2 regions of the Polaromonas sp. P4_F9 genome follow, and region 1 is predicted to be linked to the other one. Evidence: riboswitches for the same ligand, from Rfam matches in the RefSeq annotation. Region 1 holds a riboswitch; the other holds the start of a gene.
The links. Region 1 has a riboswitch for S-adenosylhomocysteine ahead of ahcY (adenosylhomocysteinase). Riboswitches for the same ligand answer to the same signal wherever they lie in the genome.
Positions count from the first base shown of each region.

Region 1 (4,457 bases):
CCCACGCTGCTAAGGCGCCTGGCTCCCACGCGCATGAGCGCCGTCGGCATGAGCTGGCTCGCGGTGGGCGCCGGCCTGGTGGCCGTGTCGCTGGCAACCCGTTCCGTGGGCCTGTTTTTTGCGGGAACGGCGCTGGCCGGTTTCGGCGGCGGCTCGGCTTTTTCCGCGCAGGTGCAGACGCTGGCGCCGCTGGCACAGCCGCAGCAGCGGGCGGAGCTGTTTGCCGCGCTCTATGCCACCAGCTACCTCGCCTTCAGCGTGCCGGCCATGCTGGCAGGCCGGCTGATCGTGCCGCTGGGCCTGCCGGCCACCGTGGAGGGTTACGCCACGCTGGTGCTGGCGGTGGCCGGCATGGGTGCCTGGCTGCGCTGGACCTCGCTGCGTCGCACGGCCACCCTCCCTTAATCCAGCAGGGGCCGCGGATCGGGCTTTGCCCGGCCGCAGGCGCCGTCCCCTGCAAGGGGAAAAGGGATTACACGCAGTGAGTCCCGATAGGGGTGTGCCTAATCCAGCCCGGCCGCAGGCGCCGTCCCCTGCAAGGGGAGGGGACGCTACACGAAGTGAGTGTCAGCAGGGGTGAGCAAAATCTTTGCCACCTCGGCAAAGCCCGCGCCGCGCTCGCCCCGGGTCACATAGCGCGGCAGGTGCGCCAGCTGCGGCACAAAGCGCGCGATGTTGGCCACGCCCACGCTGTTGGCGAAAGTCTTGAACATCAGTTGGTCGTTGGTCGAATCGCCCACGTAGACCCAGCGCGCCATCTCGGCGTCCAGGTCGCGCTGCCAGAGTTCACGAACAATCCAGCGCGCGCCTTCAAGCTTGTTGTGGCCGCCGTACCAACCGTTGATGTGGATGCTGCTCACGGTGGCGTGCATGCCTTCGCTTTTCATCAGCGCCACCACGGCGGCGATCTGCGCATCACTGAGTTTCGTGAACTCGCTGTGGTCGATGGCGATGTCGGTTTCCCGGCCCGGCGAGTCGGTGGCGCGGTGGATGCCGGGCAGCTCCCGCTCAATGCGCGCCAGCACGGCCTGCATGCGGGTGAAGTTGGCTGCACGCATGGCCGCGTCCTGCTGGTAGATTTTTGAGAGCGGCCGCGGCGCGGCGCTTTGGGAATCCAGCAGCAGCGCCACTGCGCCGTTTTCCGCCACGATGGCATCGACAGGCCAGCTTGCCGCGAAAGGCTCGCTCCAGCCCACCGGCCGTCCGGTGATCGCCACCACCTTGAACCCGGCGGCTTTCAATTCAGCCAAGCCCTCCAGCGCATCAAGGGTAATCGCCCCTTCGGTGGTCAGGGTGTCGTCGATGTCGGTGAAAACGCCGGAGATCCGGCGCCGCTCGTCTGCGGGCCAGTTGTCGAGTTCTTGCATCGTGAAATTTTCGCATGCCGATTCCAGGCGCTGGTGCGGTGCGGCCGGCTTCGGTACAATGGCGGATTCCTGAGGAGCGTTGCAACCCACATCACGTGGACCAGGCTCAGGACTTCATTGCAACCACGCTCACCCGCAAGTGCTCTCTCAAGCCGGGTGAATGACTGAATTCCCCCACTGCTTCGAAAGCGCCTTGCCCGTGGCGATTTTGCCCAGTTGACGTTTGAATTTGGAGAACCGTATGAGCGCTGTCCTGAAACCTTCCACCGACTACACCATTGCCGATATCTCGCTTGCCGCCTGGGGCCGCAAGGAACTGAATATCGCGCAGACCGAAATGCCCGGCCTGATGGCCATCCGCGAAGAGTTCGCCAAGGCCCAGCCCCTGAAGGGCGCGCGCATCACCGGCTCACTGCACATGACCATCCAGACCGGCGTGCTGATCGAAACGCTGCAGGCTCTGGGCGCCGAAGTGCGCTGGGCTTCGTGCAACATCTTCTCGACGCAAGACCACGCCGCCGCCGCGATTGCCGCCGCCGGCACGCCGGTGTTCGCCATCAAGGGCGAAACCCTGGCCGACTACTGGGACTACACCCACAAGATTTTCGAATTCAACGGCGCCAAGGGCACGCCTGAAGAAGGCCCGAACATGATCCTGGACGACGGCGGCGATGCCACGCTGCTGATGCACCTGGGCACCAAGGCCGAAAAAGACGCCAGCTTGATTTCCAAGCCTACGAGCGAAGAAGAAATCTGCCTGTTCAACTCGATCAAGGCCAAGCTCGCGCAAGACCCGACCTGGTACAGCCGCCGCCTGAAAAACATCATCGGCGTGACCGAAGAAACCACCACCGGCGTGCTGCGCCTCAATGAAATGTCGGCCAAGGGCACGCTGGCCCTGCGCGCCATCAATGTCAACGATTCGGTCACCAAGTCCAAGTTCGACAACCTCTACGGTTGCCGCGAGTCGCTGGTCGACGCCATCAAGCGCGCCACCGACGTGATGGTGGCCGGCAAGGTGGCTTGCGTGGCCGGTTACGGCGACGTGGGCAAGGGTTCGGCCCAGGCCCTGCGTGCCCTGAGCGCCCAGGTCTGGGTGACCGAGATCGATCCGATCAACGCCCTGCAGGCCGCGATGGAAGGCTACAAGGTCGTGACCATGGAATACGCCGCCGACAAGGCCGACATTTTTGTGTCCGCCACCGGCAACAAGAACGTCATCACCTACGACCACATGGCGAAGATGAAAGACCAGGCCATCGTCTGCAACATCGGCCACTTCGACAACGAAATCGACGTCGCCTCGCTGGAGAAATGCACTTGGGAAGAGATCAAGCCGCAAGTCGACCACGTGATCTTCCCCGACGGCAAGCGCATCATCCTGCTGGCCAAGGGCCGCCTGGTGAACCTGGGCTGCGGCACCGGCCACCCCAGCTTCGTGATGTCGTCCAGCTTCGCCAACCAGACCATTGCGCAGATCGAGCTGTTCACCAAGCAGGCCGACTACGAAGTGGGCAAGGTCTATGTGCTGCCCAAGCACCTCGATGAGAAGGTCGCGCGTTTGCACCTCAAGAAAGTCGGCGCGATGCTGACCGAGTTGAGCGACGAGCAGGCGGCTTATATCGGCGTGTCGAAGGCTGGCCCGTACAAGGCCAACACCTACCGTTATTGATCAAGCGGCGGGTATTCCTCCCTCTCCCGCTGGGAGAGGGCAGGGGTGAGGGCCCGCGGCGTCCACAGGCGCTACCGGCCTCGTTGTGAGGCTGCCGGCCCTCACCCCAACCCTCTCCCAAAGGGAGAGGGGGTAAGACAGGCCCTCTGGGCAAGACAAGGCCTCCGCCTGAATGTTTTCGGGCGTGGGCTCATTCCATGGAGCTACATGCGCGCTGACTTATTCCTCGTTGAACACGGCTTTGCCACCACCCGCTCCCAGGCCCAGCGCCTGATTGCCTCGGGCGTGCAGTGGCGCGCCGAAGAAGACGGTGCGTGGAAAAAGGTTGCCAAAAACGGCGATGAAGTGCCGGACGGCGCCGAGCTGCAGGTGCTCGACAACACCGAAGCCAAATACATCTCGCGCGGCGGCCTGAAGCTTGAAGGGGCGCTGAAAAGCAGCGGTGTTGATGTCACCGGCCTGCGCTGCCTGGACATCGGCCAGTCGACCGGCGGCTTTACCGACTGCCTGCTGCAGCACGGTGCGGTGCAGGTGGTGGGCGTGGACGTGGGCCATGGCCAGTTGCATGCCAGCATGCGCGCTGACCCGCGGGTCGTCTGCATCGAAGGCGTCAATGCCCGGTCCATGACGGCGATGGACTTGATCGCTGGTCCTGCCCATGAAGCGGAGGCTGATGAGGGCGAATGGGATGGTGATGAAGCCGGGCTGGACGCCGAGACCCCCGTCGAGGCGGACTTTGACTTCCTGACGGGTGACCTGTCCTTCATTTCGCTCACGCTGGTGTTGCCCGCCGTGGTGCGCCTGCTCAAGCCCGGCGGCGATGTGCTGATGCTGGTCAAGCCGCAGTTCGAGCTGCAGCCGGGCCAGATTGGCAAGGGCGGCATTGTGCGCGAAGCGGCGCTGTTTGAGTTCGTGGAAAAGCGCCTGCGCGATGCCTGCGTTGCGCTGGGGCTGGACGTCAAGGCCTGGCTGGCATCGCCGATTGACGGCGGTGACGGCAACCGCGAGTTTTTCATCCATGCGGTCAAGGGCCACGACAACGCCGGCGAGAGCCAGCCGCTGCCCGCGGCGCCGCAACGCAAGGCGCCCAAGCGCCTTCCGCGCGCTGCCTCGCGCGAACCGCATGAAGACCCGGAAGCCGCGCATGCGGGCCAGCCGGGACCGGCGCGCGGCAAGCGGCGCGACAAGAAAACCGACAACGATTGAGATCTTGCGATGAATCTTCCCATCAGTTTTGAATTCTTTCCTCCCAAGACGCCTGAGGGCGCAGACAAGCTGCGCGTGACCCGCCAGGCCCTTTACGCGCACCAGCCGGAGTTCTGCTCCGTGACCTTTGGCGCGGGGGGCTCCACGCAAGAAGGCACCTTTGGCACCGTCAAGGAAATCCTGGACGAAGGCGTGATCGCGGCCTGTCATTT
Region 1 covers NZ_JBFUJT010000005.1:125,600-130,056, reverse strand. The annotation lists gene AC1DUB_RS06530 (MFS transporter) at 1-405, shown strand, start outside; gene AC1DUB_RS06525 (HAD-IIB family hydrolase) at 552-1,367, opposite strand; S-adenosyl-L-homocysteine riboswitch at 1,433-1,505, shown strand; gene ahcY (adenosylhomocysteinase) at 1,609-3,039, shown strand; gene AC1DUB_RS06515 (TlyA family RNA methyltransferase) at 3,247-4,245, shown strand; gene metF (methylenetetrahydrofolate reductase [NAD(P)H]) at 4,255-4,457, shown strand, end outside.

Region 2 (4,457 bases), on a different contig from region 1:
ACCACGGTAGCCCAGGCCGACTACGACATGGCGGACCTGGCCGTGGAGATGAACTACGAGTCGGCCCGCATCGCGCGTGCCGCCTGCGACAAGTTTTCCACGCCCGACAAACCGCGGTTCGTGGTGGGCGCCCTGGGCCCGACACCCAAAACCGCCAGCATCAGCCCCGATGTGAACGATCCGGGTGCGCGCAACACCAGCTTTGAAGAACTGCGCAAGGCTTATTACGAGCAGACCGAAGCGCTGGTCAAGGGCGGCAGCGATGTGCTGCTGGTCGAAACCATATTTGACACACTCAACGCCAAGGCGGCGCTGTTTGCGATAGACGAGTATTTCGACAATTCCGGCGAGTGCCTGCCCCTCATCATCAGCGGCACCGTCACGGACGCGTCGGGCCGCATCCTGAGCGGCCAGACCGTGACCGCCTTCTGGCACAGCGTGCGCCATGCCCGGCCGCTGGCGATTGGTCTGAATTGCGCGCTGGGCGCCACGCTGATGCGCCCCTATATCCAGGAGCTGGCACGCGTGGCCGGCGACACCTTCATCAGCTGTTACCCCAATGCCGGCTTGCCCAACCCCATGAGCGACACCGGCTTCGACGAAACGCCCGATGTGACCTCGCGCCTGCTGCGCGAGTTTGCCGACGAGGGGCTGGTCAACATCGTGGGCGGCTGCTGCGGTACCACGCCCGAGCATATCCAGGCCATTGCGAATGCGGTGGCGCCCCTGCCTTCACGGGCAGTCGCTTCCCGCTTCTTCTACCCCGAGGCGGCTTAGGCGGGCTTGGATCGCGGGCTGGCGGGCTCCGCGCTTTTTGCTTTTGTTCGCGTGAGGCGTCAGTCCGGGTGTCAGTCGTCCGGCAGCAGGTGATCGATTTCCTGCTGCATGGCCTGCGTGAGCTGGCTGTATTTCTTGAGTTTTTCGGTGGCGTCGCGCAGCCGCTCGGCAATCCGCAGCGACACCGCAAACATCAGCTTGGCCGCTGTGCGGGGCTCATCAATACTGAGTGTTTCGAGGGCGGCGCGTGACAAAATCGCACACCGCACGTCGGTGCTGGCCGTGCAGGACGCCAGCCGGGCCCGGCCATCGACCAGCCCCATCTCGCCAACCAGGCTGCCCGGCCCCAGCACCGACACGGTGACGGGCGTGCGGCGGCTGACCATGATGCTCTCCACGGTGACCTCGCCCTCGAGCACCAGCAGCATGTAGTCGGTTTCGCTTTTGTCCCCTTCGGCGATGAAGGTGGTGCCTGCGGCAATTTTTTGCGGAGCCATGTAGCTCACCACGGTGAGCGCCTCTTCGGGCGTGAGCTGCATCAGTGCCGTTGGCGCAATCAGCAGGCTGGCCGCCAGTTCGGCCGTGCTGGAGCCTTCAACCGCACGCATGCGTTCTTCTGGCCGCATCAGCTCGGGTGGACCGGTCGCCGCCTTTTTCTTGTCGCCAAACAGGGTTTCAAACATGGATTTTGCGGATTTATTGTGAGGCATGGCGCCGGCTGCTGCCTGCCCTTAAAATAATGGTAACCCAAGGAGCGTTGCAGCGAAGCATTCATTCGTCAGGCTTGGGTTACCGGCGCCTCCCCCGAGGCGCCGCAGCAACGACGCTCACCTTGAGCCCAAAAGGTGAGTGCATGTCCGAAATTCAAGATCCCATCGCTGTTCCTCCCATGAAACTGTCCGGCCTGGAGCCTGTGGCTATCGGGGAGGGCACGCTCTTTGTCAACATCGGCGAGCGTACCAATGTCACCGGCTCCAAGGCCTTTGCCCGCATGATTTTGAATGGCGAGTACGAGCAGGCCCTGGTCGTGGCGCGCCAGCAAGTGGAAAACGGTGCGCAAATCATCGACATCAACATGGACGAGGCCATGCTGGACAGCCAGGCCGCCATGGTGCGCTTTTTGAACCTGATCGCCAGCGAACCCGACATTGCCCGCGTGCCCATCATGATCGACAGCTCCAAGTGGAGCGTGATCGAGGCCGGCCTGCGCTGCATCCAGGGCAAGGGCATCGTCAACTCGATTTCCATGAAGGAGGGGCTGGAGCCCTTCAAGCACCAGGCCAAGCTGCTCAAGCGCTACGGCGCGGCGGCCGTGGTGATGGCATTTGACGAGCAGGGCCAGGCTGACACCTACCAGCGCAAGATCGAGATCTGCGAGCGTGCCTACCGCGTGCTGGTCGATGAGGTCGGTTTTCCGCCCGAAGACATCATCTTTGACCCCAATATCTTTGCCATTGCCACCGGCATTGAAGAGCACAACAACTACGCGGTCGATTTCATCAATGCCACACGCTGGATCAAGGCCAACCTGCCGGGCGCCAAGGTGTCGGGTGGCGTGTCCAACGTGAGTTTCAGCTTCCGCGGCAACGACCCGGTGCGTGAAGCCATTCACACGGTGTTTTTGTACCACGCGATCCAGGCCGGCATGGACATGGGCATCGTCAACGCCGGCATGGTGGGCGTCTATGACGACCTGGAGCCGACGCTGCGCGAGCGCGTCGAGGACGTGGTCCTCAACCGCCAGCCGGTTTACAAGCCGGGTGAGCCTGAACTCACACCCAGTGAGCGCCTCATCGAAGTCGCGGAAAGCGCCAAAAGCGGCGCCAGGGACGACAGCAAGAAAAACGAGTGGCGCGCGCTGCCGGTGCGCGAGCGCCTGTCGCACGCGCTGGTGCTGGGCATGAACGAGTTCATCACCGAAGACACCGAGGAAATGTGGCAGGCCATCAAGGCCGAAGGCGGCCGGCCGCTGCATGTGATCGAAGGCCCGCTGATGGACGGCATGAACGTGGTGGGTGACCTGTTCGGCCAGGGCAAGATGTTCCTGCCGCAGGTGGTCAAAAGCGCCCGGGTGATGAAGCAGGCGGTGGCGCATCTGCTGCCTTACATCGAAGCCGAAAAATTGCTGCTGGAAGCCGCCGGTGGCGACGTGAAGACCAAGGGCAAGATCATCATCGCCACCGTCAAGGGCGACGTGCACGACATCGGCAAGAACATCGTGACCGTGGTCCTTCAGTGCAATAACTTCGAAGTGGTCAACATGGGCGTGATGGTGCCCTGCCACGAGATCCTGGCGCGCGCCAAGGTCGAGGGTGCCGACATCGTGGGCCTGTCCGGCCTGATCACGCCCAGCCTGGAAGAGATGCAGTACGTAGCAAGCGAGATGCAGAAGGACGACCATTTCCGCATCAAGAAAATCCCGCTGCTGATAGGCGGCGCCACCACCAGCCGGGTGCACACGGCGGTGAAGATTTCCCCCCATTACGAAGGCCCGGTGGTCTATGTGCCCGATGCCTCGCGCAGCGTGAGCGTGGCGCAAAGCCTGCTGTCCGACCAGGCCACCAAATACATTGATGAGTTGAGGGCGGACTACGACAAGGTGCGCACCCAGCACGCCAACAAGAAGCAGACACCGATGTGGCCGCTGGCCAAGGCCCGCGCCAACAAAACGCCCATCGACTGGGCGAACTGCACGCCGCCCGTGCCCAAGTTCATCGGCCGGCGCGTCTTCAAAAACTTCGACCTGGCCGAGCTTGCGCAGTTCATCGACTGGGGCCCGTTTTTCCAGACGTGGGACCTGGCGGGCCCGTTCCCAGCCATCCTGAAGGACGAGGTGGTCGGTACCGAGGCGGTGCGGGTGTATGCCGACGCGCAACGCATGCTCAAGCGCCTGATCGAGGGCCGCTGGCTCACCGCCAGCGGGGTGATTGGCCTGTATCCTGCCAACAGCGTGGGCGACGACATCGAGATTTACACCGATGAGTCGCGCAGCGAGGTGGCCATGACCTGGTACGGCCTGCGCCAGCAGGCGGAGAAAACCGCGGTGGACGGCGTGATGCGGCCCAGCCGCTGCCTGGCCGACTTTGTCGCACCCAAGGTGCTCGCGCCTGATGTGATGGCCGCTCGCGCAGCTGCTGTCCCGGATTCGGGCCGGAAAGACGCTCGAATTGCCGACTACATCGGGCTCTTTGCCGTCACCGCCGGCCTGGGCGCCGAGAAGAAGGAGAAATACTTTCTTGACGACCATGATGACTATTCGTCCATCATGCTCAAGGCGCTGGCTGACCGGCTGGCAGAAGCATTTGCCGAGGCCATGCACCAGCGCGTGCGCAAGGATTTGTGGGGCTATGTGCCGGCCGAGTCGCTGGGCGCAGAAGCGCTGATCGCCGAAAAATACCAGGGCATCCGCCCGGCACCCGGCTACCCGGCCTGCCCGGACCACAGCGTCAAAGGCGATATGTTTGCGTTGCTCAAGGCGGGCGAGGTGGGCATGGCCCTCACCGAGAGCCTGGCCATGACGCCGGCGGCCAGCGTCAGCGGCTTTTACCTGAGCCATCCCGAAAGCACGTATTTCAACGTGGGCAAGATCGGTGACGACCAGCTGCAGGATCTGGCCCGGCGGCGCGGTGCAAAAGCGGAAGAATTGCAACGCTTGCTGGCGCCCAATTTGTGAGGCGGCA
Region 2 covers NZ_JBFUJT010000045.1:28,023-32,479, reverse strand. The annotation lists gene AC1DUB_RS25945 (homocysteine S-methyltransferase family protein) at 1-777, shown strand, start outside; gene AC1DUB_RS25940 (cyclic nucleotide-binding domain-containing protein) at 849-1,487, opposite strand; S-adenosyl-L-homocysteine riboswitch at 1,521-1,613, shown strand; gene metH (methionine synthase) at 1,631-4,450, shown strand.
Region 2: another riboswitch for S-adenosylhomocysteine. It lies ahead of metH (methionine synthase); the one in region 1 lies ahead of ahcY (adenosylhomocysteinase).